One region of the Rhizobium sp. SU303 genome, then DNA from elsewhere that is predicted to be linked to it. Evidence: predicted binding sites of a transcription regulator. Region 1 holds the regulator's gene; the other holds the start of a gene.

Evidence for each region. Region 1 encodes LexA, which represses DNA repair genes until DNA is damaged. Its sites were predicted from a motif close to TGTTCNNNNTGTGTTCNG; they were not measured.
Region 2: the regulator LexA is predicted to act here: its motif matches at 2,812-2,829, upstream of RlegSU303_RS22430 (ImuA family protein).

The regions. Positions count from the first base shown of each region.
Region 1 is NZ_CP088095.1:1,966,018-1,980,928, reverse strand. Features, by position in the region: gene lpdA (dihydrolipoyl dehydrogenase) at 1-7, opposite strand, end outside; gene RlegSU303_RS09955 (GNAT family N-acetyltransferase) at 24-605, opposite strand; gene RlegSU303_RS09950 (SGNH/GDSL hydrolase family protein) at 608-1,249, opposite strand; gene RlegSU303_RS09945 (pyruvate dehydrogenase complex dihydrolipoamide acetyltransferase) at 1,268-2,632, opposite strand; gene RlegSU303_RS09940 (pyruvate dehydrogenase complex E1 component subunit beta) at 2,648-4,033, opposite strand; gene pdhA (pyruvate dehydrogenase (acetyl-transferring) E1 component subunit alpha) at 4,049-5,095, opposite strand; gene RlegSU303_RS09930 (FtsB family cell division protein) at 5,241-5,561, opposite strand; gene eno (phosphopyruvate hydratase) at 5,698-6,972, opposite strand; gene kdsA (3-deoxy-8-phosphooctulonate synthase) at 7,115-7,960, opposite strand; gene RlegSU303_RS09915 (VOC family protein) at 7,957-8,853, opposite strand; gene lexA (transcriptional repressor LexA) at 9,052-9,771, shown strand; gene RlegSU303_RS09905 (ComEC/Rec2 family competence protein) at 9,752-12,184, opposite strand; gene gltA (citrate synthase) at 12,475-13,764, shown strand; gene lpxB (lipid-A-disaccharide synthase) at 13,796-14,911, opposite strand, start outside.
Region 2 is NZ_CP088095.1:4,556,554-4,571,464, reverse strand. Features, by position in the region: gene RlegSU303_RS22455 (VOC family protein) at 97-519, opposite strand; gene RlegSU303_RS22450 (hypothetical protein) at 648-881, opposite strand; gene RlegSU303_RS22445 (HpcH/HpaI aldolase/citrate lyase family protein) at 1,019-1,939, shown strand; gene RlegSU303_RS22440 (DUF1737 domain-containing protein) at 1,939-2,145, shown strand; gene RlegSU303_RS22435 (metallopeptidase family protein) at 2,250-2,687, opposite strand; gene RlegSU303_RS22430 (ImuA family protein) at 2,849-3,793, shown strand; gene RlegSU303_RS22425 (Y-family DNA polymerase) at 3,834-5,249, shown strand; gene RlegSU303_RS22420 (error-prone DNA polymerase) at 5,246-8,710, shown strand; gene RlegSU303_RS22415 ((2Fe-2S)-binding protein) at 8,833-9,231, shown strand; gene bfr (bacterioferritin) at 9,197-9,682, shown strand; gene RlegSU303_RS22405 (RNA pyrophosphohydrolase) at 9,848-10,381, opposite strand; gene RlegSU303_RS22400 (divergent polysaccharide deacetylase family protein) at 10,419-11,615, opposite strand; gene RlegSU303_RS22395 (S41 family peptidase) at 11,692-13,014, opposite strand; gene RlegSU303_RS22390 (murein hydrolase activator EnvC family protein) at 13,004-14,401, opposite strand; gene rlmH (23S rRNA (pseudouridine(1915)-N(3))-methyltransferase RlmH) at 14,574-14,911, opposite strand, start outside.

The DNA.
Region 1 (14,911 bases):
CAGCCATGTGTTTCCTGCCTTTGTTACGCTGCGCTGCGGGTCATGAGCACCCACGCATGTCTCTTGCTGTTTTCGAAGAGCGGCACGGCATCGGCGCGCGCAGCCTCCAGGAATCCGTTTCTTCCATAAAGCGACAAAGCCGCTTCGTTGTCGCTGGCGGTGATCAGGCTGACGGGCCGCCGATCCGCCCTGTCGATCTGATCGTCGAGCAGCCTCTGTCCGATGCCGATGCCGCGCAGATGGCGATAGACGCCGAGACTGCCGATGAACCAGCTTCCGACCACCGCCTTCTGCAAGGCAAGCATCGGTGCGGTCGCCGGAACCGTCGCCTCGATATCGCCTATCCCCTCACCCAGCGCATGGCCGATCGCCACACCCGCGACCTCGCCATAGGCCTCGGCAATGACGGCATCCCGCCAGCCGCCGACAGCCTCCTCCTCGCCCATCTTCAGCCGGCCCAGCTCCAGCGGCGTGTCACTCACGCCGTTTTTCACACCGGCAAACCAGAGCCAGGAGGCAAAACCGCGCGATGCGATATCCGCCAGAATCGCCAACTCCGAAGCATCCCGCCGTGAGGCCTGCCGGAGGGCGATGAAGGAGGTCATGCTCAGATCCCCAGCATCATCCGCACGATCGATTCCAGCCCGCGCCCAAGCGCACGCGTATTCTCCGCATCGAGGTGAATGCCGTCGATCGGTGTGGTCTTGGCGACGGAATTGCCGTCGAAGAAGCCACAACCGAGTTCGTCGGCAAGATCACGATAAAGCGTTGCAAGTTTTGCCGATTCCTCGATGCCGCCGGGAAACGATGCGGCGAAGGGCACATTGCCCGTCGCGCGGATCGCCGGCGGCGCCACGATCAGAATCTCCGGCCCATCGAATTCGAAGGGCCAGGCATGATTGCGGATCAGCCGCACGAGCCGGCTGATGCCCTGGCATGCGGCAAAAGCCGAGCCTGCCACGACCGGCTTCATGTCATTGGTGCCGAGCAGAAGGATGACGAGGTCGAGCGGTGCATGTGTCTGCAAAATCGTCGGCAGGATGCGCGCACCGTTGCGGTCGCAATCGGCGAGATGGTCGTCGAAAGCGGTGGTGCGCCCGTTCAAGCCTTCGGCGATGATACGCGCGTCACCGCCGAGCGCTGCCTGAAGCATGCTCGGCCAGCGATTCTTGTAATCATGACGGCCGATCGTCTCGGCGTCATAACCCCAGGTCAGCGAGTCACCATAGCAAAGAACGGTCTTGGTCATTTCCGCCTCGTGCCGCTATCAGACCAGCATGCCCATCGGGTTCTCGATGTAGCCCTTGAAGGCCTGGAGCAGTTCGGCGCCGAGCGCGCCATCGACGCAGCGATGGTCGGTCGAGAGCGTGACCGACATCACGGTGGCAATCGCCATTTCACCCTTCTTGACGACGACCCGCTGTTCGCCGGCGCCGACCGCGAGGATCGTCGCATGCGGCGGGTTGATGACGGCTGAAAACACCTTGACGCCCATCATGCCCATGTTCGAGACGGAACTGGTGCCGCCCTGATACTCCTCGGGCTTCAGCTTGCGGTCCTTGGCGCGCTTGCCGAGATCGCGCATCTCGTTGGAGATCACCGACAGCGTCTTTTGCTCGGCCTTGCGGATGATCGGCGTGATCAGGCCGCCGGGGATCGAGACCGCGACGCCGACATCGGCATGCTTGTGCTTGACCATGTTGTTGTCGGTCCAGGAGACGTTGGCATCCGGAACGTCGCGCAGCGACAGCGCCATGGCCTTGATGACCATGTCGTTGACCGAGAGCTTGTAGGCCGGAGCGCCGCCATCCTTGCGCGGGGCCGCATCGTTGAGCTGGGCGCGCAGCGCCAGCAGCGCATCGAGCTCGCAATCGACGCTGACGTAGAAATGCGGGATCGTCTGCTTGGATTCGACCAGACGCTTGGCAATCGTCTTGCGCATGCCGTCATGCGGCACGAGCTCGTAGGAGCCCGGTTCGAAGAGCTTGAGCACGGCCTCCTCGGAAGCGCCCTTCGGTGCAGCAGCGGCCGACGCCGGCGCGGCAGCCTGCGGGGTGGCAGCGGGTGCAGGCGCAGCGGCAGCCTTGGCGCCACCGCCGGCAACGGCCGCCTCGATGTCGCTCTTGACGACGCGACCGTGCGGGCCGGAGCCTGCGACAGCCGAAAGGTCGATACCGGCTTCCTTGGCCAGACGGCGGGCAAGCGGCGAAGAGAAGGTGCGGTTGCCATCAGCCGAAACCGATGCGGGTATAGCGGCGGGTGCGGGTGCTGCAGCCGGAGCGGACTGGGCCGGAGCCGGGGCAGCCTCGGCCTTCGGCGCGGCCGCACCGTCTGCCTTCGGCGCTGGGGCGGCGGAACCCGCACCACTTGCGGCAGCGGAGACATCCTCGCCATCGGCGGCGAGAACCGCGATCAGCGCATTGACCTTGACGCCTTCGGTGCCGGCCGCAACGACGAGCTTGGCAACCGTGCCTTCATCGACGGCTTCGACTTCCATTGTCGCCTTGTCGGTCTCGATCTCGGCGATCACATCGCCGGACTTGACCTTGTCGCCTTCCTTGACCAGCCATTTCGAAAGGTTGCCTTCCTCCATGGTCGGAGAGAGGGCGGGCATCGTGATATTGATCGGCATCGAAACACCCTCCCCTTATTTGTAGCAAACAGCCTTCACCGCATCGACCACTTCGCCGACGTTCGGAAGAGCGAGCTTTTCGAGATTGGCGGCGTAAGGCATCGGAACGTCCTTGCCTGCGATCGTCAGGATCGGCGCATCGAGATAGTCGAAGGCCTGCTGCATGACGCGGGTGGCGATTTCGGTGCCGACGGAGGACTGCGGATAACCTTCCTCGACGGTGACCAGACGGCCGGTCTTCTTCACCGATTCGATCACGGTCGGCAGGTCCATCGGGCGGATGGTGCGAAGGTCGATCAGTTCGACGTCGATGCCGAGCTTCTCGAGTTCGGCGACAGCCTTGGTAGCATAGCTCATGCCGATGCCGAAGGAGACGACCGTGACGTCCTTGCCCGGACGATGGATGCGCGCCTTGCCGATCGGCAGGACGAAATTGTCGAGCTTAGGCACATCGAAGTGCTGGCCGTAGAGAATTTCGTTTTCGAGGAAGATGACCGGGTTCGGATCGCGGATCGCAGCCTTCAGCAGGCCCTTGGCATCGGATGCCGTGTAGGGCATGACGACCTTCAGACCGGGGATGGCGCTATACCAGGCTGCATAATCCTGGCTGTGCTGGGCGCCGACGCGAGCCGCAGCACCATTCGGGCCGCGGAAGACGATCGGAGCGCCCATCTGGCCGCCGGACATGTAAAGCGTCTTGGCGGCAGAATTGATGATCTGGTCGATCGCCTGCATGGCGAAGTTGAAGGTCATGAATTCGACGATCGGGCGAAGGCCGGCCATGGCGGCACCGACGCCGACGCCGGCAAAGCCATGCTCGGTGATCGGCGTATCGACGACGCGGCGGGGGCCGAACTCCTGCAGCAGCCCCTGCGTGACCTTGTAGGCGCCCTGATATTCGGCGACTTCCTCGCCCATGACGAAGACGTCTTCATTGGCGCGCATTTCCTCGGCCATGGCGTCGCGAAGCGCTTCGCGCACGGTCGTTGACACCATTTCGGTGCCGGCCGGGATTTCGGGGTCGTTCGGAACGACGGCCTTCGGCTCCGCCGGAAGCGGTGCGGAGGCAGAACCGGTGTTGGTCGGCTTCTCTTCCTGGGCAACTTCCGGAGCTGGTGCGGCGGCCGGCTTGGCGGCGGAAAGATCCGCGGCCGATTCGCCGTCCTGCAGCAGCACGGCGATCTTGGTGTTGACCTTGACACCTTCCGTGCCGGCATCGACGAGCAGCTTGCCGATGATCCCTTCATCGACGGCTTCGACTTCCATCGTCGCCTTGTCGGTTTCGATTTCGGCAATCACGTCGCCGGAGGTGACCTTGTCACCTTCCTGCTTCAGCCATTTGGACAGTGTGCCTTCTTCCATGGTCGGAGAGAGGGCGGGCATGAGGATATCGATAGGCATGGGTTCCCTCCCCGATTAGAGCAGAATGTCGGTATAGAGCTCGGATGCATCCGGCTCCGGATCGGCCTGGGCGAAATCGGCGCTGTCGGCGACGATGTCGCGGACATCCTTGTCGATCGCCTTCAGATCGTCTTCGGAAGCCCAGCCCTTTTCGACGAGGCGCGCCTTCACCTGTTCGATCGGGTCGTGATCGGAGCGCATCTTCTGCACTTCGTCCTTGGAGCGATACTTCGCCGGGTCGGACATCGAGTGACCGCGATAACGATAGGTCAGCATTTCGAGAATGATCGGGCCCTTGCCGGAACGGCAATGTTCGAGCGCCTCGTCGGCCGCCGCCTTGACGGCGCGGACGTCCATGCCATCGACCTGAATGCCGGGGATGCCGAAGCCGGATCCGCGAAGCGAGTAGTTCGACTGCGCGGTGGCGCGGGCGGTCGAGGTGCCCATGGCGTAACGGTTGTTCTCGACGATATAGACGATCGGCAGCTTCCAGAGAGCAGCCATGTTGAAGCTCTCGTAGACCTGGCCCTGGTTGGCAGCGCCGTCGCCGAAATAGGCGATGGAGACATTGTCATTGCCGCGGTAGCGGTTGGCAAAGGCAAGACCCGTTCCGAGCGAGACCTGGGCACCGACGATGCCGTGACCGCCGTAGAAATGCTTCTCTTTCGAGAACATGTGCATCGAGCCGCCCTTGCCGTGGGAATAGCCGCTGCGACGCCCGGTCAGTTCCGCCATGACGCCGCGGGCTTCCATGCCGGTTGCCAGCATGTGGCCGTGGTCGCGATAGGCGGTGATGACCTGGTCGCCTTCCTTCTGCGCCATCTGCATGCCGACGACGACAGCTTCCTGACCGATGTAGAGGTGACAAAAGCCGCCGATGAAGCCCATGCCGTAAAGCTGGCCGGCCTTCTCCTCGAAGCGGCGGATCAACAGCATCTCGCGATAAGCCTTCAGCTCTTCATCGCGATCGAAGTCGGCTACCGGGCCTCCATTCGATGCTTTGGCTGCCGGTTTTGCTGCAGTTTTGCGGCTGGAAACGGTCGCGGTCTTTCGCGGCGCCATTCAACCCTCCCTATGGGTTTGTCGTTTCTTGGTGGCGCGTACCATAGGGAAGAAATATGACCACAGCAATGCCATAATTGCATGGCTCGTATTCGGTGCTAAATTATTGGAAAAACTATGAAAATTCCAATTAACCTGTTTCCGGTTAATTGGAATAGTGGTTGAATACGACGATCTCGTCGGCGCGCGACATATTGAGCTGATAGCGCGCTTTTTCGTCCAGCATATCCTTGTCGAGCGAGCCATCACTCAAGAGCGCGACCTGATTTTCCAGATGTTCGCGCTTTGCCTTCAGGACGGCAAGCTCTTTTTCACGCGCGACACGCTGACGCTCGAACGTCTCCGTCGCGCGCAGGCCGTAATCGCCATGAATGCAATGATAACCGAAGTAGGAAAGGAAGGCGACCGTCATGGCCGGAATGACGAAGCGACCGATTCTTCTCTTCTTATGATGCTTTGTCCACATACACGCATGCTCTTGAACGCATTACCAATTCGTTCAATCTAGCGCGCAGAGATTAACCGTTCGTTGACTCTAAAAAACGGGCAATAAAAAACCCGCGCCGGGAAGGCGCGGGTCAAGCGTTGAAGATCAGATCCGATCAACCGCGAATGATCGAGCGGCCGGCATACTGGGCCTGCGGGCCGAGGCCTTCTTCGATGCGGATCAACTGGTTGTACTTGGCAAGACGATCGGAACGCGACAGCGAACCCGTCTTGATCTGGCCGCAGTTGGTGGCGACCGCGAGATCGGCGATGGTCGAATCTTCGGTCTCGCCGGAGCGGTGGGACATGACGGCGGTGTAAGCCGCCTTGTGCGCCGTGTTGACGGCATCGAGCGTTTCCGTCAGCGAGCCGATCTGGTTGACCTTGACGAGGATCGAGTTGGCGACGCCCATGCGGATACCGTCGCGAAGACGGGCGGAGTTGGTGACGAAGAGATCGTCGCCGACGAGCTGGGTCTTTTTGCCGGCCAGGTCGGTCAGCGTCTTCCAGCCATCCCAGTCGTCCTCTGCCATGCCGTCCTCGATCGAGATGATCGGATAGTTGGCGGCGAGCTCGGCCAGATATTCGGCCATGGCGCCCGATTCCAGCGTGCGGCCTTCACCTTCGAGAACGTATTTGCCGTCCTTGAAGAATTCGGTCGAGGCACAATCGAGGCCGAGGCACATGTCGTCGCCCGGCTTGTAGCCGGCTTTCTCGATCGACTTCATGATGAAGTCGAGAGCTTCCGGCGCGCTCTTCAGTCCCGGGGCGAAACCGCCTTCATCGCCGACATTGGTGTTGTGGCCCTGGCTCGCAAGTTCCTTGCGCAGCGTATGGAAGACTTCCGAACCCATGCGCACGGCTTCGGCGATCGAATCGGCGCCGACCGGCAGGATCATGAATTCCTGGAAATCGATCGGGTTGTCGGCATGGGCGCCACCATTGATGATGTTCATCATCGGCACCGGCAGCAGGCAGGCGGAAGCGCCGCCGACATAACGATAGAGCGGCAGGCCGGACGCCTGGGCAGCAGCCTTGGCGACGGCGAGCGACACGCCGAGGATGGCATTGGCGCCGAGGCGCGACTTGTTCGGCGTGCCGTCCAGCTCGATCATGATGTTGTCGATCTGGATCTGATTTTCAGCGTCGATGCCGCCGATCGCGTCGAAGATCTCGGTGTTGGCGGCTTCGACCGCCTTTTCGACGCCCTTGCCGAGGTAGCGCTTGCCGCCGTCACGCAGTTCGACCGCCTCATGCGCGCCCGTCGAGGCGCCCGAGGGAACGGCCGCGCGGCCCATGCTGCCATCTTCGAGATAGACATCGACTTCGACGGTGGGGTTGCCACGGCTATCGAGAATCTCGCGGGCGATGATATCGGTGATTGCAGTCATGGGTTCTTCCTGCTCGGTGGGTGATAAGTCGGTTCGAAACCTGTCTTAGTCGAAGGCGTGCAAATTACAATGCTGCAATTTCCAGCCTTCGAACCAGCCTTCCGATGTGGCCTATAGCACGATCATGTCAGACTGTTGAACGTCAAGCCTTGGCGACCGTATCGAAGGCAAGCAGCTTTTCAAGCAGCCGCGGCATGTCCTTGAGATAGACCATGTTGGGGCCGTCGGAAGGGGCGTTGTCAGGGTCCTGGTGGGTTTCGACAAAGACGCCGGCGATACCGGTAGCCACCGCTGCGCGCGCCAGCGTTTCCACGAATTCCCGCTGACCGCCGGAGGATTCGCCCTGCCCGCCCGGCTGCGCCACGGAATGGGTCGCGTCAAAGATAACGGGCGCGCCCATCGCCGCCATGATCGGCAGCGAACGCATGTCGGAAACCAGCGTATTGTAGCCAAAAGAGGCGCCGCGCTCGCACAGCAGCACGTTCGGATTGCCGCTGGCATTGAGCTTCTTCAGGACGTTCCTCATATCCCAGGGAGCGAGGAACTGGCCCTTCTTGACATTGACGACACGGCCGGTCTTGGCGGCGGCGATGAGAAGGTCGGTCTGGCGGCAAAGAAAGGCCGGAATCTGCAGGACATCGACGACCCTTGCCACCTCCCCGCATTGCTCGGCGGTATGAACGTCGGTCAGGACGGGAAAACCGAATTCCTTCTTGAGGTCGGCAAAGACCTCCATGCCCTTTTCGATTCCGATACCGCGTTCAGCCGAGAGCGAGGTGCGGTTCGCCTTGTCGAAGGAGCTCTTGTAGACGAGGCCAATGCCGAGCTTTCCGCAAAGCTCCTTCAGCGTGCCGGCAACCATGAAGGCGTGGTCGCGGCTCTCCATCTGGCAGGGACCGGCAATCAGCGACAGGCGGCCGGTATTGGAAAAGATGACCTGGCCTTGGCCTTCGCCGATCTTGACTTCGGAATTCGTATCAGTGCTCATCGTGTTTCCTCGAAGGCGAAGAGCGTACCCTGCCCGGGCGCGGGCTTCACCAGAATGCGATTGTTCTTGCGCGTGTATGTCACCCCGTTAGCAGCCAAATGCGCTTCTGTCACGGCAAGATCGGCGACAGCAAAGAGGATTGCCCGGCCGCGCAGGCCGCGATCTGCGGATGAGACGGCGATGTCGAAATAGGCCTCCAGCCCTTCCGGCGTCATCAGGCTGATTTTCGCATTCGATGCCGCAATATCGACGCCGAAACCGGTTTTCTCGACTGCCGATTGCGCCACGGCAAGGCTGACGAAGGCAGCGAAGGCGGCCGGCTCCGGCGTGCAAAGCGCGATCTCGACTATGCCGGTGACGCCATTGGCATGCGTCTCCAGCGCGGCGCGGTCGGCCGGCAGCGGATTGACGCGCTCGACGGTGAAAAGCAGGAGATCGGGCGCGCGCAGGTCGCCGGCGAAAGCCAGCTTGAAGCCGGCAATCGTCTCGGAACCGTCCGGCATCGTCATCGGCCGGGTGAACTGCAGCATCTCGCCGGCGCTCGATCCGTTGCCGACGAAATTCTGATGATCGATGCCGGCATCCTTGCTGCCGAAAGCCATCCCCGAAAGCCCCTCCTCGCAACAGCGGAAACGGAAGGCCTGGTTGCGGGCAGTGAAGACATTGCCTTGCCGCGCCGATGCCTCGCTCTCCTCGACGCTCGCAATCCCGAGCGGCTCCAGATAGGTCTTGTCGGCAAAAAAGACGCAGGCATTCTCCGTTCCGAAGGGATGGCGCGCATCGGCGGCAACGGTGAAGCCGAGCTTGCCGAGCCTCTCGCGCGCCAGATCGATGTTGACGACCGGCAGCACGACATGATCCAGCGGGTGCGGTTTGGCGGAATGCTCGTTCATGATGTCCCTCCTGGAAACGGCAAGAGATTTGCGACGGCGCGCCCCTCAACGCAAGAGATGTGTCCCAATCCGGCGAATGAAAATAAAAATCTCAACGAGTTGGCGCCAAGTTTTACGGAAATTTAGCTACTTGCGGAACACATATGGAACATATAGTGTCTGTTCTGGATTTGTTTCAATCACGAGGTCACAACGTCGATGCTCACGCGCAAACAACAGGAGCTTCTCCTTTTCATTCATGAGCGCATGAAGGAATCCGGCGTTCCGCCATCTTTCGACGAAATGAAGGATGCCCTGGACCTCGCCTCCAAGTCCGGGATTCATCGCTTGATTACAGCGCTTGAGGAGCGAGGCTTCATTCGCCGCCTACCGAATCGCGCCCGCGCGATCGAGGTCATCAAGCTTCCGGAGGCCTACAGCCCCAGCATTCAGCCCCGGCGCGGCTTTTCGCCGAGCGTCATCGAGGGCAGCCTCGGCAAGCCGCAGCCGGTTGCTACTCCTGCTCCCGCAAAACCCGTCGCCGACAACGCCAACTCGGTCTCCGTGCCGGTCATGGGCCGAATCGCTGCCGGTGTGCCGATCTCGGCGATCCAGAACAATACCCACGACATCGTCGTTCCGGCCGACATGCTCGGCTCCGGTGAACATTATGCGCTCGAGGTCAAGGGCGATTCGATGATCGACGCCGGCATCTTCGACGGCGACACCGTGATCATCCGCAACGGCAGCACCGCAAGTCCTGGCGACATCGTCGTTGCTCTCGTCGACGACGAAGAAGCGACACTCAAGCGCTTCCGCCGCAAGGGCGCCTCGATCGCGCTGGAAGCGGCCAACCCAGCTTACGAGACCCGGATTTTCGGGCCGGACCGTGTCAAGGTTCAGGGTAAACTCGTCGGTCTCATTCGCCGATATCACTGACATTGGCCAGGCCGGATTCGGTAAAACTGTTGCTGCGCCAGTCATAGGCACGATGGCGCATCCATGGCCGCGACAATACATCGAATGCGGTTGCGACCTCCAGGCCGGTGTCCGTGAAGCGCAACTCGATGGAACCGGTCCTGCGCAACGTCTCACCGGTGAAGAGCGTCGCACCTGAACGGCAATTGTTGAAGCGAAGGCGGACCGACGTCACGACGATATCGGCCGCGTCGCACGCCGGGCCGAGATAGGCGGCGTTGTCGATGACGGTTACCACCCGACCATTGCCAAGCCTTGATATGCACCAGGCCTTCTTGACGCAGGAAAAGCGGTTTGCGTCACCGCCCGCTGCGGCCGTCCGCATCGCGGTCCTTGCTTCGTTCTGCTGATCGCGGGAAAGCCTGACGCGGCGGTCTTCTCCCTCAGGCGGGATAGCAGGACCATCCAGCATCTTCGGCGGATCATGCCTCGGCAGGACCAGCGCTCTCTGCCACTGGTCGAAGATGAAGTCCGGCGGTCTTTCACGGTTGGAAGCCATTGCCGCCGCCTCGACGACCGCGACGAGACTGCCATCCTCCGAAATCACCAGATCCGGCGGCCGGGGAACCGGCAGAAGCAGCAGGATGAGTGTTGCGACCGCGATGATCGATGTGCCGACATGGCGCAACCGGGTGCGGAGCAGCGTCAGCAGCAGAAAGCCTGCCACGGCGACGGCGAAATACCAGGCGGGCAAGCGGCCGACGTCGATATTGCCACCCCAGCCGGACACCGTCTTTGCGACCGCGATCACCAAATCGAGGCCAAATCCGACGATCTTCCAAGCCCAAACATCCAGACCGAAAGGCATGAGCAGCATCGCCAGCAGGCCTGCCGGCATGATGATGAAGGAGATGATCGGCATCGTCGCGAGGTTTGCCGGCAGGCCGTAGGCGGTCAGGCGATGAAAATGCTCGATCGAAAACAGCGCGGTTGAAAAACCGCCGATCAGCGAGGTCAGGAAGACGCCGCCGAAGAAACCGGCAACCGTAACGAACGGCCGGATGATCGGCAGCTTCAGAAAGGCGTTTTCGCGGACGCGCCGGTCCTTCCACAGCTGATAGCCCGAGACCAGCGCCAATGTCGCGGCAAAGGACATTTGGAAGCTCGGTCCCAAGACCTCGGACGGCGAAATGGCGATGATGACGAGAGCGGAGAGAGCGACATTGCGCAAGCTGATCGACGGCCGGTCGAAGAAGACCGCAATCAACATGATGGCCATCATGATGAAGGCGCGTTCTGCAGAGACCGCAAAGCCGGAGATCAGGAAATAGGCGGTGACGGCGATGAGCGCGCCGGCGGCAGCGATCTTCTTTGTCGGATAGGCCTCGGCGACGCCGGGAAAAAGGCTGAGCAGCATCCGGAAACCGACGAAGAAGATGCCGGCCGACAGCGCCATGTTGAGACCGGAGATGGCGATGATATGAGCCAGGCCGGACTGGCGCAGCGCCTCCGTCGTCGCATCCGAGATGGCCCGCCGCTCGTCCGTCACGAGAGCGGCGGCAAAAGCACCGGTGTCGCCGGGCAGGATCGACCGTATGCGATCGCCGATGCCGCTGCGCAGCCGGTACAGTCCTTCGAGCAAAGCTTCCGGCGTCGATCTCGCAGCCTGGGGACCTGCCTGCAGATCGGCCTTCGTCGGTGCGCCGTAGAAGAAGCCATTCGCGCCGATGCCGTCGAAATAGGCACTGAAGGAGAAGTCGTTGAGCTCGGGAAGCGCTGGGCCTGCCGGCGGCGTCAGCCGCGCCCTGCCACTGATGATATCGCCGATCTCGAAGGCCGCGTCGGCGCCGCGGGCGATCACGGTTATGCGTTCGGGCGGCCGCTTCACCTGTGGCGCCTCAGTGCCGGTGACGGCAAGAATGTAGCGCCACCGCCCGCGACCGTCGCCTTCACGCCGCTCGACACGGCCGGTCACCGTCGTCGTCACGGCGGAATCGAGGATCATAGTGGAAATCCGCCAGCTCTCGAGCTGCGCAGAGACCATGCCGCAGGCCACGAGCGCAAGCGCCAGCAGCGTTGCCCGCACCGCCGCCCGGCTGCGGCTGGCGATGAAAACTGCCACGGTCGGCGCCAACAGGCAGAGCAGCGATGCAACGAGAGGAAAATCCGATGCCGCGAGAAACCAGACGGCTGACCCGGCGCCGAGGAAGACCGGCGAGAACAGCAGCAGGCGGCCGTGGTCCGCCTCCTCGCCCAGCATGCGCATGCCGGCCCGTAGCAATTGCGAAGCTGCGGCCGGCAGCCGGTGGCGCAATGGTGTCGCCGACTGCGTCCGTGTCGGTCGCGTTACCGCGACAGGTGGTGAAAAATTGGAAGTGTTAGCAGCGCCTTCGCCTGCTTCCGGCCGCAATTCGACTGTCGTCAACTCCTGCATGAACCGCCCAAGCCCGGCTGCGAAGGCGGCCAGAATGCAACCTCCAATCAAATCCGGCAAGAATAATCGATTGAAATACGAGGGAAAATCGCGAGCGCCAAAAGACCAGTCGAATCATCGGCTTCCGATATGCGTGCGGCTCATCGCTGCAGTGCCTAAAAGATGATACCGCAATGCACAAAATGCCGTCACGGTAACTTGGCATTAGCCTCGCGATCATATAGCTATCGGTGAGGACGCTTAACCCCTATGGCGCTTTTATGGCGCCACCGCCATTTCGGAGGATCAGCATGACGGATCAAAGCGCTACAATAAAAATCGGTGACAAGTCTGTCGACCTTGCTGTCAAAAGCGGCACGATCGGCCCGAGCGTCATCGATATCGGTGCCCTCTACAAGAACACCGCTTCCTTCACCTACGATCCGGGTTTTACCTCGACCGCATCCTGTGAATCGAAAATCACCTACATCGACGGCGACGAAGGCGTCCTGCTGCATCGCGGCTATCCGATCGAGCAGCTCGCCGAGCACGGCGACTTCCTCGAAGTCTGCTACCTCCTGCTTTACGGCGAACTGCCGACCACCGTGCAGAAGAAGGATTTCGATTACCGCGTGACGCACCACACCATGGTGCACGAGCAGATGAGCCGCTTCTTCACCGGCTTCCGCCGCGATGCGCATCCGATGGCCGTCATGTGCGGCTGCGTCGGCGCGCTGTCGGCCTTCTATCACGACTCCACCGACATCACCGATCCGCACCAGCGCATGGTCGCCAGCCTGCGCATGATCGCCAAGATGCCGACGCTTGCCGCCATGGCCTACAAATACCATATCGGCCAGCCCTTCGTTTATCCGAAGAACGACCTCGACTATGCCTCGAACTTCCTGCGCATGTGCTTTGCCGTGCCTTGCGAGGAATATGTGGTCAATCCGGTGCTTGCCCGCGCCATGGACCGCATCTTCATCCTGCATGCCGATCATGAGCAGAATGCCTCGACCTCGACCGTCCGTCTCGCCGGTTCGTCGGGCGCCAACCCGTTCGCCTGCATCGCCGCCGGCATTGCCTGCCTCTGGGGCCCCGCTCACGGCGGCGCCAACGAAGCAGCGCTCAACATGCTGAACGAAATCGGCACGGTCGACCGCATTCCGGAATATGTCGCCCGCGCCAAGGACAAGAACGATCCGTTCCGCCTGATGGGCTTCGGTCACCGCGTCTACAAGAACTACGATCCGCGCGCCAAGATCATGCAGAAGACGACGCATGAAGTGCTCGGCGAACTCGGCATCAAGGACGATCCGTTGCTCGAAGTGGCGATGGAGCTGGAGCGCATCGCGCTTACCGACGAATATTTCATCGAGAAGAAGCTGTATCCGAACATCGACTTCTATTCCGGCATCACGCTGAAGGCGCTGGGCTTCCCCACGACCATGTTCACCGTGCTCTTCGCGCTTGCCCGCACCGTCGGCTGGATCGCGCAGTGGAACGAGATGATCGAGGATCCGGAACAGCGCATCGGCCGTCCGCGCCAACTCTATGTCGGCGAACCGAAGCGCGATTACATCCCGGTTTCGAAGCGCTGATCGCTTTAAAAGAACCAAAAAGAAAACCCGATCAGAAACGACCGGGTTTTTTCTTTTTCAGCACGTCGAGAAGGATCTCGGCAGCGTGCTCGCCGGGCGGCTTTTCGGTCTGCATGCGTTGCCAGACGAGATCGTAACCCTCGTTCATCGCCTTCAATTGGAACGTGTCAGCCGACAGCCGCTCCATCCAGCGCGCCAGGCTGGCGCCGCGGACGATCTCGTTCAGATATTCCGGCACGACGGCATAATCGGCGATGATATTGGGCAATGCGCCCGTCCACACCTTGATGCGCAGGCTCAGCAGGCGGATGATCCAATCCGTCTTGTAAACGGACACCGTCGGCACGCCGGTGAGGGCGAGTTCGAGGATCACCGTGCCGGAGGCTGCCATCGCCGCATCCGCTTCGGCAAAGGCCTTCCATTTCTGCGCCGACCCGACCACCACTTCAGGCGGCGTGGCCCAGCCTGCGACGAGACCCTTCACCAGCGCTTCGTTGTGCGGCACGGTCGGCAGCAGGAAGCGCATCGGGCCGTTGCGGGCGACAAGTTCTTTGGCGGCATCCTCGAAGAACGGCAGGAGCTTGGCGACTTCGGAGGATCTTGACCCCGGAAGCATCAGGATCGTCTTGCCCGCTCTCTCGACGGATGCGCGCCCGGCGCGCAGCCGCCGCGCTTCGAGCAGCGCCGGGTCGGCGATCAGGCGATGGCCGACATAGGTGGTCTCGGGCCCGCCGAGCGTGTGCATGACTGCCGGCTCAAAAGGCAGGACGGCGAGCACATGATCGACATAGGCGAGCATGCGCGTGGCGCGATATTCCTTCCAGGCCCAGACGCTCGGACAGACGTAATTGACAACCGGCAGATCGGGCAGCGCGGTGCGGACACGCTTGGCGACGCGATGGGTGAAGTCCGGGCTGTCGATGATGAGAAGAATATCCGGCCTTGCGGCGATGATGGCAGCCGTCGTCTGGCGGATCAGGGTATAGAGCTTCGGCAGCCGGCTCAGCACCTGGGTGATGCCCATGATCGACAGCTCGGAGAAATCGAACAGGGATCGCAAGCCTTCCGCTTGCAGCCCCTCGCCGCCGACGCCGACGAGTTCCACCGGTCCGCTATGAATCCGCTTCAGGGCGGCGATGAGATCGGC
Region 2 (14,911 bases), 2.4 Mb from region 1:
TTGCATCTAGTCCAGTTTTTCGCCGAAATGAAGGAGAATCTTTCACAGATGGCGGCCACGCGACGTTTCGCGCGGCCCGCCGATTGCGCCGGTCCTTTATTTGGACGGTGCGTTCAACCCCCAGAGGACGCCGAACGGATCACGAAGCTGGCCATAGCGGTCGCCCCAGAACATCAGTTCGACCGGCATGACGACTTCGGCGCCGGCGGCAACCGCGCGATCCCACCAGAAATCGATATCGTCGATGATCAGCTGGATTGCAAAGCCTTCATGGCCTTTAAAGGGATGGCCGTATTCGGGATAGGCGTCCGACAGCATGAGGGAGCTGCCGTTGATGTAGAGATGCACATGCATCGTTCTGCCGCTCTCGTCGACCGGCACGAGATATGCCTCTTCGGCGCCGAAAGCCTTTTTGTAGAATTCCGCAGCTTTCACCGCGCCGCCGACCGTCAGATAGGGCAGCAGGCCGTTCTTGACCGGTGGCATCTTGGTCGGGTTGCTCTCTGTCGTCGCATCCATGCTTGTCCTCCATTCGTTTTTGAGCGCCGGCTGAATGCCTGGCTGCTTCAAGGACGTAGCATGGAAGCGTGATCCGACAGTGTCGGCCGAAATTTTTCAGCGAACCAAAATTTTCAGCGAAAAGGTGATCAGAGATCGATGATCGTGCCGCGGCCGTCGTTCCACACACGCATCTCGCGCTGGCCGTTATTTGCCTTAGCGCGGACGGGAGCGGGCTTCATCTTCATCGAAAGCGCGCGTCCGACCATGAGCACGGTCAGGATGCCGCCGACGGCAAGCGTCACCGAGAAGGTGAAAAGCAGCATGGCCACGAAAACGGTGGCGCCGGCAAGCATGAGGAAGATGGAGCGAATGTTCTGCATGTTAGAGACCTTTCTTCGGAAAGGAATGTGGTCCTTCTCTTTCCTCTCTGCAAGGCAAGCATGGCTTTTTGTTGTTCTGTGAGAGGTTCTGGGGTGGGCTGCTTGCTTCGGCTTTCAAAGCTTGGCACTAATTCGCCATGAGCCGAAACCCCGCGACCCGCTCCATCCGCCTGCGCCGTTCGGTGCTGAGCGTGCCTGCCATCAATCCCCGCGCCCTCGAAAAAACCCATGCGGTCGATTGCGATGCGGTGATCTTCGATCTCGAGGATTCCGTGGCGCCGGAAAAGAAGGCGGAAGCGCGGGAAAATCTGAGGAATTTCTTTTCGGCTCGGCTGCTTCAAGGCAAGGAGCGGATCATCCGCATCAACAGTCTGTCCACCGATTTCGGCCTGGCGGACATGGAGCTGGTGACGGCGCTTGGTCCCGATGCCGTGCTGCTGCCGAAGGTCGACGAACCGCAGGATATCATGGCGCTCAGTGACCTTCTCTCCGAGGCCGATGCACCGGAAGATCTGCGCATCTGGGCGATGATCGAGACACCGCGCGGCATCCTGAACGCGGCGGCCATTGCCGAAGCCGGGCGCACGCCGGGCTCACGGCTCGATTGTCTCGTCATCGGGCTTAACGACCTGCGCAAGGAAACCGGCGTGCTGCCGCAGCCGGGGCGGGCCTATCTCGTGCCGTGGCTGATGCAGGTCGTCCTTGCGGTCAGCGCCTACGGGCTCGATGCGATCGACAGCGTCTTCAACGATTTCAGGGACGAACAGGGTTTCGATGCCGAATGTCTGCAAGGCCGGGCCATGGGCTTTGCCGGCAAGATGCTGATCCATCCGGCGCAGATCGAGCCCGCCAACCGGCATTTCGGCCCGGATCCGGCAGCGATTGCGGAAGCGGAGGCGATCATATCAGCCTTTGCCGACCCCGCCTCCGATGGGCTGAACGTCATCAATGCAGGCGGGCGGATGGTCGAGCGGCTGCATCTTGTCCAGGCGGAAAGTCTGGTCCATAAAGCCCGCCTGATCGCAGCCCGCCAGGCTGCAGCACGAAAGACGATGTGATGAAACTCTACCGCTTCCTGACCGGTCCCGACGATGCTTCCTTCTGCCATAAGGTTACCGCCGCCCTCAACAAGGGCTGGTCGCTGGAGGGCTCGCCGACCTATGCCTTCAATGCCGCAACCGGTGCGATGCAGTGCGGCCAGGCCGTCGTCAAGCATGTCGAAGGCAAGGATTACGATCCCGAGATGAAACTCTCCGAGCAGTGAGGTTTTAGCGCATAACCCCGAAAATCGTAATCGATTTTCGGAAAGGATTATGCGTGATTGAAAGTGATAGAGCGTCCTTAGCGCGTCCTTGGACGCGCGGCGCTCTATCGTTCGGCGGCTTCCTCGGCGCTTGCCTCGATCCGCTCCATGTCATCGTCGCTCAGCCCGAAATGGTGGCCGATCTCGTGGATCAGGACGTGGGTGATGATATCGCCGAGCGTCTCGTCGTTCTCAGCCCAGTAGTCGAGAATGGGACGGCGGTAGAGGCGGATGCGGTTCGGCATCTCGCCGGTTTCCACCGTGAAACGTTCGGAAATGCCCCTGCCCTCGAAAAGGCCGAGCAGATCGAAAGGCGTTTCCAGCGCCATGTCCTCGAAAACGTCGTCATCGGGAAAATCTTCGATCTCGATCGTGAGGTTGGTCGTCAGTTGGCGGAATTCATCCGGCAGATGGCTGTAGGCCTCCATGGCCAGCGACTCGAAGGTGCTGATCGTCGGTGCATGGCGGTCTTGCCAATCATCGCTCTGGTCTACGCGGGCCATGAATATTCCTTCCTTTGCGGGCCCATATAGAACCTTTATCGCCGATTTTCGAGTGCGGAATCAAAGGCAGGAATATTTTCATAGAAAATGGACGTTGACTCTTCATTAGCTCTCTGGAATCTATAAGAACATAACAGGAACAAGACGGATCGGAGAACGCCATGGCGCAGCACGCCCTGGCGCGCGAGCAGCTTTTTGCGCTCCGCGAAACCATCGCCAGACTGGAGGGAAGGCCCGCGCCGGCGCTTGCTGCAGCGGAACGGGAAGCCCTGGCGGAAGGACGTAAGGCCCGCCAGGAGCGCACGCTGCCGCCCCTGCCGTTTGGGGTGGAGTTTCTCGACGGGGCGCTGGAAGGCGGCCTGCCGCTCGATGCGATCACCGAATTCCGTTCCGCTCTGTCTCGCGATGCCGGTGCTGCAAGCGGGCTGGCGATGGCTGTGGCCGCGCGGCTGCAAAAACAGGAAGCGGATGCCGGTCGCCTTCTGCCGTTGCTCTGGATCGGCGATGCCGTCGGCACGCTGGAGGCCGGTCGTCCCTATGCTCCCGGGCTTCGGGATTTCGGCCTAAACCCGGAGCGGTTTCTCCATGCGGCGCCGCGCAAGCTGGACGAGGCGCTCTGGCTGGCGGAGGCCGCGGTGGAAAGCGCTGCCTTCTCGGCCATCATCTTCGAAGTGCGGGGCAATCCTGCCCATTTCGGTCTGACCGAAAGCCGCAGGCTCAGTCTCAGGGCGCATGCTGCCCGCCGTCCGCTCTTTCTTGTCCGTCAGGCCGGGGCGGAGGAGGCAAGCAGTGCGGCCTTGCGTCTGCATGTCGAACCGGCCCCGTCCGCTCTGCGGCCGTTGCCGGATGGATCGAAACTTTCCGGCAGCATCGGCAATCCAATTTTCCGTCTGACGCTGGAGAAGAGCCGCAATCCGGCCCCGCTCTCCTTTCTTCTGGAGTGGAATCCCCATGAACGCGAATTTCTCCCTGTCGCCGAACCAAACCTCGTTCGTCCTCCAGGCGAACAGTCAGCGCATTCTGGCGCTCAGCTTCCCGCATCTGCCAACGGACCGCATCGCCCGCAGGCGATGGGGGCTCTCCTGGCGTTCGAAAGGGCGTCCTGAGACGCCGCCTATCGTCTGTTCCGGCAAGCTCAACAATGCCATGCGGCTGACGGCACTGGACGAGCTGGCCGAGAGGTTGGGGCTGAGGAAGGAGCTGGGCGTTGCCGAAGCGCGCGCCATGTATCCGATGCTCGAGGTCGCGGAAGAGGATCCGGCGGCCGACCGCCGGTTGCTGGAGGCAATTGCCGACTGGTGCGACGGTTATACGCCGCTGGTGGCGTTCGACGGCAAGGACGGTCTGTTTCTCGATATTAGCGGCTGCGCCCATCTCTTCGGTGGTGAAAAGGCGCTTCTCAGGGATGTGCTGTCGCGGCTTTGTCATATGGGGTTCGATGCGCGCGGTGCAATTTCATCGGCGCCCGGCCTTTCCTGGGCCGTGTCCCGCTTCGGGCAGGGCGGCGTGATCGAGGACGAAGAGACGGAACATGTGCTGGCGCCCTTGCCGGTTGCAGCCTTGCGACTGGAAGGACAAACTGTCGATGCCCTGAAGAAACTCGGTCTGAAATATGTCGGCGACATCATCGAAGCGCCGCGGGCGCCGCTGACCCGCCGGTTCGGCCCGGAGCTGCTTCTGCGTCTCGACCAGGCGCTGGGACGTGAAGAGGAGCCGGTCTCGCCCCGGCGTCCTGTTGCCAGCCTCTCGGCCGAAAGCCGGCTGATCGAGCCCATCGGGACGGAAGAACAGATCCTTGCCGTCACCAGGCAGATCGCCTTATCGCTGCAGCCGTCGCTGGAGGCGCGGGGGGCTGGCGGGCGGGTGTTCGAACTGGTCCTGTTCCGCGTCGACGGCAGGGTCTTTCGTATCTCCGTCGGCGCTTCACAGCCGCTTCGCGAACCAAAGTTCATCGCCGGGCTTTTTTCTGAGCGATTGCAGGCGGTCTATGACGATCTCGATGCCGGCTATGGCTTCGAGATCCTGCGGTTGAATGTGTTGCAGCACGATCCCTTCAACGAGACGCAGGGTGATTTCGAGGGCGACCGTCAGGGAGAGATCTCGCTTTCGGCCTTCGTCGACCGGGTCTCGGCCCGGCTTGGTGCGGATTGCCTGCAAAGCTTTCAGCTCCGCGAGAGCCATGTGCCGGAACGCGCCGTCATCACGGTTCCTGTGATGGAGAGCCTTCCCAGGCGGAAGGCCGCGCAGGACATCCAGCTTCCTTTCCGCGAAGAGCGCCCGCTGCGGCTCTTTGCAACGCCGGAGCCCGTCGAGACCATATTTGCCGAAGTGCCCGATGGTCCGCCGCAGATCTTCCGCTGGCGGCGGATGCAGCATCAGGTGGCAAGAAGCGAAGGGCCGGAGCGGATTGCCATGGAGTGGTGGATCGATGGGGATGACGCCGAGGCGCGTGACTATTTCCGCATCGAGGATGAGACCGGACATCGCTTCTGGATCTATCGGCGGGGCTTTTATGGTCAGGAGCTTGACCCTCGCTGGTTCATGCATGGCGTGTTCGCATGACAACCACGCGCGCATTCTTTGAGATCGGCACAAGGACGAATTTCTCGTTTCTTGAAGGCGCCTCTGGCCCCGAGGAGATGGTCGTGCAAGCCGCTCATCTCCGGCTCGGCGGTCTCGGGATTGCGGACCGGAATTCGGTTGCTGGCGTGGTGCGGGCGCATGCGCAGGCGGAGCAACTTGAGGAGAGATACAAGAACAGGGATGAGATTCTGGCCGAAGCGAAGAAGGAAGGAAAAATGGAGGTCATCCTCGATCCTATCCGGGTTCAACCAGGCGCCCGTCTCGTCTTTTCCGACGGAACGCCTGATATCCTTGCCTATCCGCAAAACCGGCGAGGCTGGGCAAACCTCTGCCGTCTTCTGAGCGCCGGCAATCTGAAGGAGGAAGCGGTCAAGGGAAGCTGCATTCTGACGGAAGCGGAACTCATGGAATGGGGGGACGAAATGATGCTTGCCCTCGTTCCCGATCGCACCCTTGTCGATCATCAGGCGGCTCAGTCGACGCTGGAAGATTACCTGGAACGGTTTCGCAGACGCTTCCGCAAGGCTTTTTTTATGGCGCTGGCGCCAGCCTATGACGGCCGCGACAGGCAGGTCTTTGCGGTGCTTGCCATGCTTGCTGCCCGAAACCGTGTGCCGCTGATTGCCACCAACCAACCGCTTTACCATCATCCCGAACGCCGGCCGCTTTCGGATGTCGTGATCGCGATCCGGGAGCATGTACAGATAGCGCAAGCCGGTTTCCTGCTGGCGCCGAATGCTGAACGCTACCTCAAGGATTCACGTGAAATGGCCCGGATCTTCCGGGACTATTCTGGTGCGGTCGAGAATACGCAGGTATTTTTCGACAGCTTGACCTTTTCGCTGAAGGAACTGGAGCACAATTATCCGCCAGAAAACGATCCCGGCGAAACGCCGCAGGAGACTCTCGAAAGGCTGACGAGAGCGGGAGCGGTAAGACGCTATCCCGAGGGTATCCCGCCCAAGGTGGCGCAACAGATCGATTATGAACTGAAACTCATTGGGGATAAGAAATATGCCTCCTATTTCCTGACGGTGCACAGGATCATCCAGCACGCCCGCTATGAACTCAAGGTCTTGTGCCAGGGGCGCGGATCGGCGGCAAATTCGGTCATCTGCTATTGTCTCGAGATAACGGAAGTCGATCCCGAAAAGAGCACACTGCTCTTCGACCGCTTCATTTCCATGGATCGCGACGAACCGCCGGATATCGATGTCGATTTCGAGCATGACCGGCGTGAAGAGGTCATCCAGTTTATTTACAAAAACTACAAAAGAGAACATGCGGGACTGACGGCGGGGGTGACCACCTACCGCACCCGTTCGGCCGGCCGCGAGGTCGCCAAGGCCTTCGGGCTGTCGGAGGATGTCCAGTCGGCGATCAGCAGTCTCGTCTGGGGGTGGTCGGAGGACAATCTTTCCGAACGCGATGCCAAGGCGGCCGGCCTCGACGTCAAGGATCCGGTGACGCGGAACGTGCTGAAATATGCCTCCGAGCTCCTCGGCTTCCCGCGCCACCTCACCCAGCATGTCGGCGGCTTCGTCATCACGCGGGACCGGCTTGACGAAGTGGTGCCGATCATGAAGACGGCGATGCCGGATCGCTACATGATCGAGTGGGACAAGGACGACCTCGATAATGTCAAGATCCTCAAGGTGGATGTGCTGGCGCTCGGCATGCTGACCTGCCTGCGGAAGGCCTTCTCGCTGCTTGAATTGCATTACGACGTGAAGAAGACGCTCGCAGACCTCGGCAACAAGGAGCATGGGGATGAGGGCAAGCCGGTTTATGAGATGATGGGCCGGGCCGATACGCTCGGGGTCTTCCAGATCGAAAGCCGGGCGCAGATGAGCATGCTGCCGCGTCTCCGGCCGACGCGATTCTACGACCTCGTCATCGAGGTGGCGATCGTGCGGCCGGGTCCGATCCAGGGCGACATGGTGCATCCCTATCTGAAGCGCCGGGAGCAGCGGGCCAAGAACATTCCGATCGAATATCCGAGCAAGGAGCTGGAAACTGTTCTGGAAAGAACCCTCGGCGTGCCCTTGTTCCAGGAACAGGCCATGCAGATCGCCATTACCGCAGCAGGGTTCAGGCCGGCGGAAGCCGACAAGCTTCGCAGAGCGATGGCAACATTCAAGAGAACGGGTACGATCGGTAACTTCGAAAAGCGGTTCATCGAAGGAATGGTCTCAAAGGGCTATGCCCAGGAATTCGCGCAGCAGTGTTTCAACCAGATCAAAGGCTTCGGCGAATACGGTTTCCCGGAAAGCCATGCCGCCTCCTTCGCGCTGCTCGTCTATGCTTCCTCATGGCTCAAGGCCTATTATCCCGACGTTTTCTGTGCGGCGATGCTGAATTCCCAGCCGATGGGGTTTTATGCACCGGCGCAACTGGTGCGGGATGCACGCGAGCACGGGGTAAAAATCCTGCCGGTCGATATCAATGAATCGAACTGGGATTGCGGTCTGGAGGAAGCTGCCTTCGATCGGAATGCCATCGATTTCCGGCATGACAAGATGCGCGAGATCATCAAGACCCGACATGCGGTGCGGCTGGGTTTCCGGCAGATCAAGGGCCTTTCGACAGACGATATGGAACGGCTCGTCAGCAATCGAGGCGAAGGCTACAGCTCGGTCCGCGATCTCTGGCTACGGTCGGGTCTGCAGAAATCCGTCATCGAGCGATTGGCGGATGCGGATGCATTCCAATCCCTCAAACTATCGCGACGCGACGCGCTCTGGGCGGTGCGGGCGCTGGATGTGAAGAGTGCTGCCGAGGAGCTGCCGCTTTTCGAGCAGGTCCGTCATGTCGACCTCCAGATCGAGCCTGCGGCAAAGCTGCCGGAAATGCTGCCCGGAGAGCAGGTCATCGAGGATTATCGTTATCTCTCTTTGTCGCTGAAGGCGCACCCCCTGTCCTTCCTGCGCGAGGAATTGCGCAAGGCCGGTGTGACACGCAATGTCGATCTGTTGAAGGTCGCGAACGGAAAGAGGGTGACGATCGCGGGCCTCGTGCTGGTGCGCCAGCGGCCGGGTTCGGCCAAAGGTGTGATCTTCATGACGCTGGAAGACGAGACCGGCGTGGCCAATGTGATTGTCTGGTCGAAAATGTTCGACAAATACCGCTCGGTCGTGATGGGCGCCCGGCTGGTGAAAATCCGCGGCAGGCTGCAAAGCCAGAGCGGGGTGATCCATACCGTCGTCGAGCATATCGAGGACATGACGCCGGCGCTCGGTATCCTGCAACGCGAGGCCCGGCGTTTCGGCGTCTGCGAGCGGGCAGACGAGGTGCTGAGGCCGGGTGCCGATCAGCGGCAGAAAAAGCTTGTAAATGCGCAGGAGAGGGCCGAGCTGGAAAAACGGGTGGTTGCCTCGGGCCGCCATGCGGGCGCGGCGGAAACCGCTCAGGTGATGCCGCGCGGACGCAACTTTCATTAAAAATGCATCGCATCGATCAAGACCATGCGGCGCGCTTCAATTGCCTTATGGCGTCATCACCCTGAAACCGCTGCATAATCCCGGACGATATGCATGAAGGCATCACCGGACACCGCTATTCAATGATGCGGGGCTCGAATTTTTTCTTGACAGCCACCATCTTCTTTAGCAGAAAACACGATAGTCAGTGTCATGTTTGGAATGAAGACGTGCTTGTCTGCAGCTGCAATTACATAACCGATAAAGAAATCCGGGAGGTTATCACCAACCTTCTCGATGAAGACTGTTGGCAGCTTATCGTGCCTGCGAAAGTCTACCACGCTATGGAAAAACGCGGCCGCTGCTGCGGCTGTTTCCCCAACGTCGTCGACCTCATTATCCAGACAACCGAGGAATATCACGCCCGTCGCCACTCGACGGAGGCCGAAATATTTGATTTCATGTCCCGCTTGAAACAATTCCATGAGGAAAACAGGAGAGCGGACATTGAAAGGCGACAAAAAGGTCATCGAGCGGCTTAACGAGGCGTTGTTCCTCGAACTCGGTGCGGTCAACCAATACTGGGTTCATTATCGTCTTCTTGAGGACTGGGGTTACACCAAGCTCGCCAAGAAGGAGCGCGCCGAATCCATCGAAGAGATGCACCATGCCGACCGGCTCGTTGCGCGCATCATTTTCCTCGAAGGCCATCCCAATCTGCAGACCCTTGCACCTCTGCGCATCGGCCAGAACGTCAAAGAAGTTCTGGAAGCCGATCTTGCCGGCGAGTACGACGCCCGCGCGGCCTACAAAAAGTCGCGCGATATCTGTCATGACGCCGGCGATTACGTTTCCATGAAACTTTTCGAAGAGCTGCTGGCGGACGAGGAAGGTCATATCGACTTCCTCGAAACACAGATCGACCTGCTCGAGAAAATCGGCGAGAGCAAATACGGCCAGCTCAACGCCGATTCCGCCAACGAAGCCGAATAATATTCGAACGGGATGCCGGCCGCCTATGGCGGCCGGTGTTACCTATCGAATTATCAGCTGCCAGCCACCGCGATCGACTGCATCAAACCGGATTGAAACCGGTGCGCCTTATTTCCATCTGCTGAAATTAAATGGAACTGATCAATCGCGATCATGCTGTATCGATCAGTCTTCCGAATGTAGTGCTGCTAGATGCTGGAACTCGGCCACAACCTGGTCGTAGACGGCGCGCTTGAAGGGGACGATCAGCCCCGGCAGTTGCCGCATCGGCTTCCATTCCCAGGCATCGAATTCCGGCTCGTGGCCGCCAGGTGGCGGATTGATGGCGACCTCGCTGTCGTCGCCGTCGAAGCGGAAGGCGAACCAGCGCTGCGTCTGGCCGCGGAATTTCCCCCTGAGCCCGATGCCGATCAGTGCCGGCGGCAGATCGTAGTTGATCCAGTCTCTCGCTTCTGCAAGCAGGGTCACCGTCTTGATGCCGGTCTCCTCGTAAAGCTCGCGGTAGGCGGCGTCCAATGGATCCTCGCCCTTGTCGATCCCTCCCTGCGGCATCTGCCAGAGCTGTGGCGAGCCGTCATATTCGGAATTGCCGTCGGAGATGCGCCGCCCCGCCCAGACGAGGCCATCGCGGTTCAGGATCATCACGCCGACGCAGGGGCGGTAGGGCAGATCCTCGGCTTTCACGGTCGCCTGGCTCATCTTCTTCTCCGTTCTGGAATTCTTCTCAAGGATCCTCTCAAGGATTCTTGGGGTCGTTGGAAAGGGCGGCAACGCCGACGATCTCGATGCCGCGCATCGCGGCCTCCTCGCTCCACTTGGCGATGGCGTCAACGCTCTCATCGAAAGCCGAGGCGACGCCGATCGCCTGGCCGTTCTTGCGGGCGATGCGCTCGAGCTCGTCGAGCTTCTTCAGGACGGCGTTGATATCGAGCTGGCCGTCGAGCTGCAGGTCGGCGAAGGCATAGGGCAGTTCGGTTCCCTTGGCGATCGCCGCCGTCTTCGACTGCGCCGATGTGCCGTCGTCGAGAAACAGCAATCCGCGCTTGCCGATGTCGCGCATGACAGGCTCCATGGCGGCGGGATCAGACAGGAAACGGCCGCCGAGATAATTCATGACGCCGGTATAGTTGGTGATCTCGCCCATCGCCTTGTGCAGGTTCTCGATGTTGCGTGCGGCCGGTTTCGTGGTCAGCAGTGTTTCGGGGCCTGGATCGTTCGCCGGGTAATCAAAGGGTTCGAGCGGCACCTGGAGAAGGATCTCGTGACCGCTGCGGCGGGCCTCCTGCATCCAGCGCTGCAGGCTGTTGCCGCTTGCGGCAAAAGCGAAAGTGATCTCTTCCGGCAATTCCGCGATGGCGCGCTGCGTTCCCGTCTGGCTGAGCCCGAGGCCGCTGACGACGATGGCGATGCGGACGCCACGCGCGCCGGACGAGGGGCGCGCATATTGATCCATCGGCCGCCGGCCATCGGGGCCGATAATCGGCAGCCTGCCAAAAGGCGTCTCTTCGAGCAGTGCTTCATTGGGCTGGGCCGCCATGCGCGGATCCTGGCCGATCTGCATGGCGTCGACCAGCACCGGCCCGCCGCCGTCGCGCGGGCGAGGGCTGTATTTGGTGACGACCGAGCCGTCACCGGTGACCATCTGCTCGACATTGGCGCCCGAGCGCGGGTCGGCGCGGGGCATAACGTCCGCCGCTTGGCCCGTGGTGGCCGTCGGCGGCTGGGGGGTATTGGCAGGGGGTGTTGCGGCTTGTTCGGCCGCCGGCGGTTTGGTGCGTTCGAGCCCATCGCCGCGAAATGCCGTATAGAGGGAAAAGCCGCCTATGGCGAAAAGGCAAAGACTGGCGGCGATACGACCGAGGCGCAGGACACCTGGGCGCCGGCGGCCGGTTTTGCGGTTGCGGCCCAAAGGCGCATGGAGGTCCGTTCCCAATTTTTCGCCCGCTCCAAAACCGGGAAACAGCAGAAAGGGTCAAGGCCGAGCGAGTGCCCGGCCTTGACGTAATCGATTACTTGGCGACAACGGCCTTGTCCGGGTTCGGCGGGAAGGCCGGATCGGTCTTCTTGCCGCGCAGAAGGTCGAGCGCGTAGTTCAGCTGTACGTCGTCCTTCGGGTCCGGCGGGACGTAGGCAACGGAGCCCGAACCTTCGTCCGTCTCGCTCTGGCCCTTGATGTGGCCGCGCAGGCTGGATTCGCCTTCGGTCACCATCTTGCCCTGCAGTTCCTCCGGCAGTGGCTCCTCGACCTTGATGTCGGGGGCAATGCCGGTGCCCTGGATCGAGCGGCCCGACGGCGTGTAGTAGAGCGCCGTGGTCAGGCGCAACGCGCCGTTTTCGCCGAGCGGGATGATCGTCTGGACGGAGCCCTTGCCGAAGGAGCGCGTGCCGAGAACGGTGGCACGGCGCAGATCCTGAAGAGCGCCGGCGACGATTTCCGATGCGGAAGCCGAACCGCCGTTGATCAGCACGATCACCGGCTTGCCATCCGTCAGGTCGCCCGGGCCGGCATTGAAGCGGCGGGTTTCATCGGGATTGCGGCCGCGGGTCGAAACGACTTCGCCGCGCTGCAGCAGGGCATCGGAGACGTTGATCGCCTGGTCGAGCAGACCGCCCGGATTGAGGCGCAGGTCGAGAACATAACCCTTCAGCTTGTCGGCGGGAACGGTGTCCTTGATCTTCTTGATCGCCTTTTCCATGTCGGGATAGGTCTTCTCGGTGAAGGAGATGATGCGGAGATAACCGACATCGTCCTCGACACGCGACTTGACTGCCTGGACGGCGACGACGTCACGGACGATCGTCAGCTCGATCGGCTTGTCGGCACCCTTGCGGATCAGCGTCAGCTTGATCGGCGTGTTGACGGCACCGCGCATCTTCTCGACGGCGTCTTCCAGCTTCAGGCCGCGCACAGACTGGCCGTCGATCTCGGAGATGTAATCGCCGGCGAGAACGCCGGCCTTGGCGGCAGGCGTATCGTCGATCGGGGTGATGACCTTGACGAGTTCGTCTTCCATCGTAACTTCGATGCCGAGGCCGCCGAACTCACCCTTGGTCTGGGTGCGCATGTCCTCGGCGTCCTTCGCATTCATGTAGCTCGAATGCGGGTCAAGCGAGGAGAGCATGCCGTTGATGGCGTTCTCGATCAGCTTGTCTTCCGCAGGCGGCGTCACATATTGCGCACGCACACGCTCGAAGACATCTCCGAAAACCGAAAGTTCCTTGTAGGTCGAGGATCCGGCCGCTTCTGCCGGCACACCCGCCGAGTAAATGACGCTCATTGCGGTCGCACCCATCAATGCGCCGACCAGAACAAGAGAAGCCCTACGAATCATTGCGTGCCTTTCCAGTGTCTTTGGCGGTCCACCACGGCCGGGAATCGACCGGTTTACCGTCCTTTCGAAATTCAATGTAAAGCGTTGGCCGGTTCGTTTCCAGCGCCAATGCAGTTGCGCTTGCCACTCTTTTCGCGCCCATCACGGCAAGCGGCTCGCCGGAGAAAACGAATTTTCCCTGACGGGTATTGATCGTATCCATTCCCGAGAGAACCAGATGGTATCCATCGCCCGCGTCGAGGATGATCATCTGGCCGTAACTGCGGAATGCGCCGGCGAAAACCACCAGACTATCCGCCGGCGCCGTCACCACCGTCTCTGGATTGGTGGCGACCGTCATTCCCATGGCTTCGTGCCCGGTGCCGTCGGCATCGCCGAACTGGCGCAGGATATCGCCCGTAACGGGCACCTCCAATTTCGCCTTCAATTCTCCGAAGGGATATGCGGGCGCAATGCGGTTTTTATCGGGCACGCCGCTGTCGGCGAGCGCCTTGGCCTGGGCGCGCTGCTCGTCCGTCAGCAGCTTGCGGTTCTCCTCGGCCTGACGGGCGGCAGCGGCGGCATCCCGCACCGAAGCGATCTCGGATTCCATCGAGTCGACCAGGCCTTCAAGGCTCGTCGCCTTGCCCGCCAGCTCCTCGGAGCGTTTCCTTTCGGCCTCGAGTTCGGCGGCGTTGCTGCGGCTGAGCTTGTCGTTTTCGGCAAGCAGCAGGTCCATGCGCCGCTCTTCCTCGATGCCATCAGTCATCGTCGCGGTCAGCGAAATCTTCTCGGCAGCACTTGCGGTCTGCAATGCGGCGAGGCTTGCGAGGTCTGCGGCAAGCTTGTCGGTCTCCTTGCGGATGCCGGGCACGACGGCGCCGAGCAGAATGGCGCTGCGCACGGAGCCAAGCGCGTCATCGGGGGTGACGAGCAAAGCGGGCGGCGGATTGCGGCCCATGCGCTGGAGCGCTGCCAGCACCTCGGCCAGCAGGCCGCGGCGCTGATGCAGGGAACGGCGGATGCCGTCCTCCTTGACGCCGAGATCGGCAAGCTTCTTCTCGCTTTCGAGGATCTGCTTTTCGAGCGCCTTGCGGCGGGCAGCGGAATCGATGAGTGCCTGGCGGATGCTTTCCGTGCTCTTTTCGAGATCGGCGATGCTCTGCTGAAGCGCGCTCACCTTGTCGGTGGAGAGGCTGATCGTTTTCGACAGGGTTTCGAGTTCGGCACGGGTCTGGTCACGCTTGGCGGCAAGTTCGGCTGCCGGATCGGGCGGCGGCCCGGCTGCCGGCTGCGGTGCGGATTGTGCCGCCTCGGGCGCGGCATCCTGCGCCCGGACGATGAACGGGTTTGCCGACATGACAATCACCGCCACACCGACGCCAGCCGCGATAGCCGGCAGGATCATGCGGTGTCGCCTGGTGGATGCTCTCGTCATGCGTGTTGGGGCACTTTCTCAAATCGCGCGGAGACTAAGCTGATTTGGTAAGCTTTGCCAGAAAGTTTGCAGGAGAACGGGCTGCCTAGCAAAACACGGCTGCGTGACATTGCGATTGCCGACGCATCAGGCCGACGCGGCCTCAGACGCGGTGATAGGGGTGGCCGGAGAGGATGGTGACGGCACGATAAAGCTGCTCGGCGATCAGCGTGCGCACGAGCTGGTGCGGCCAGGTCATCTTGCCCAGGCACAGCGTGGCGTCGGCACGGTCGTAAAGCGAGGGATCGAGGCCGTCGGCGCCACCGATCGCGATGGTCAGCTCGCGTTTGCCCTGGTCGCGATAGGAGCCGAGCAGGTTTGCGAAGGCTTCGCTGTCGAGCGCCTTGCCGCGTTCATCGAGAAGAATGAGGATGCTGCCATCGGCAAGCGATTTCAGAAGCAACGCCGCCTCTTCACGCTTGCGGGTCTCCGCATTGGAGG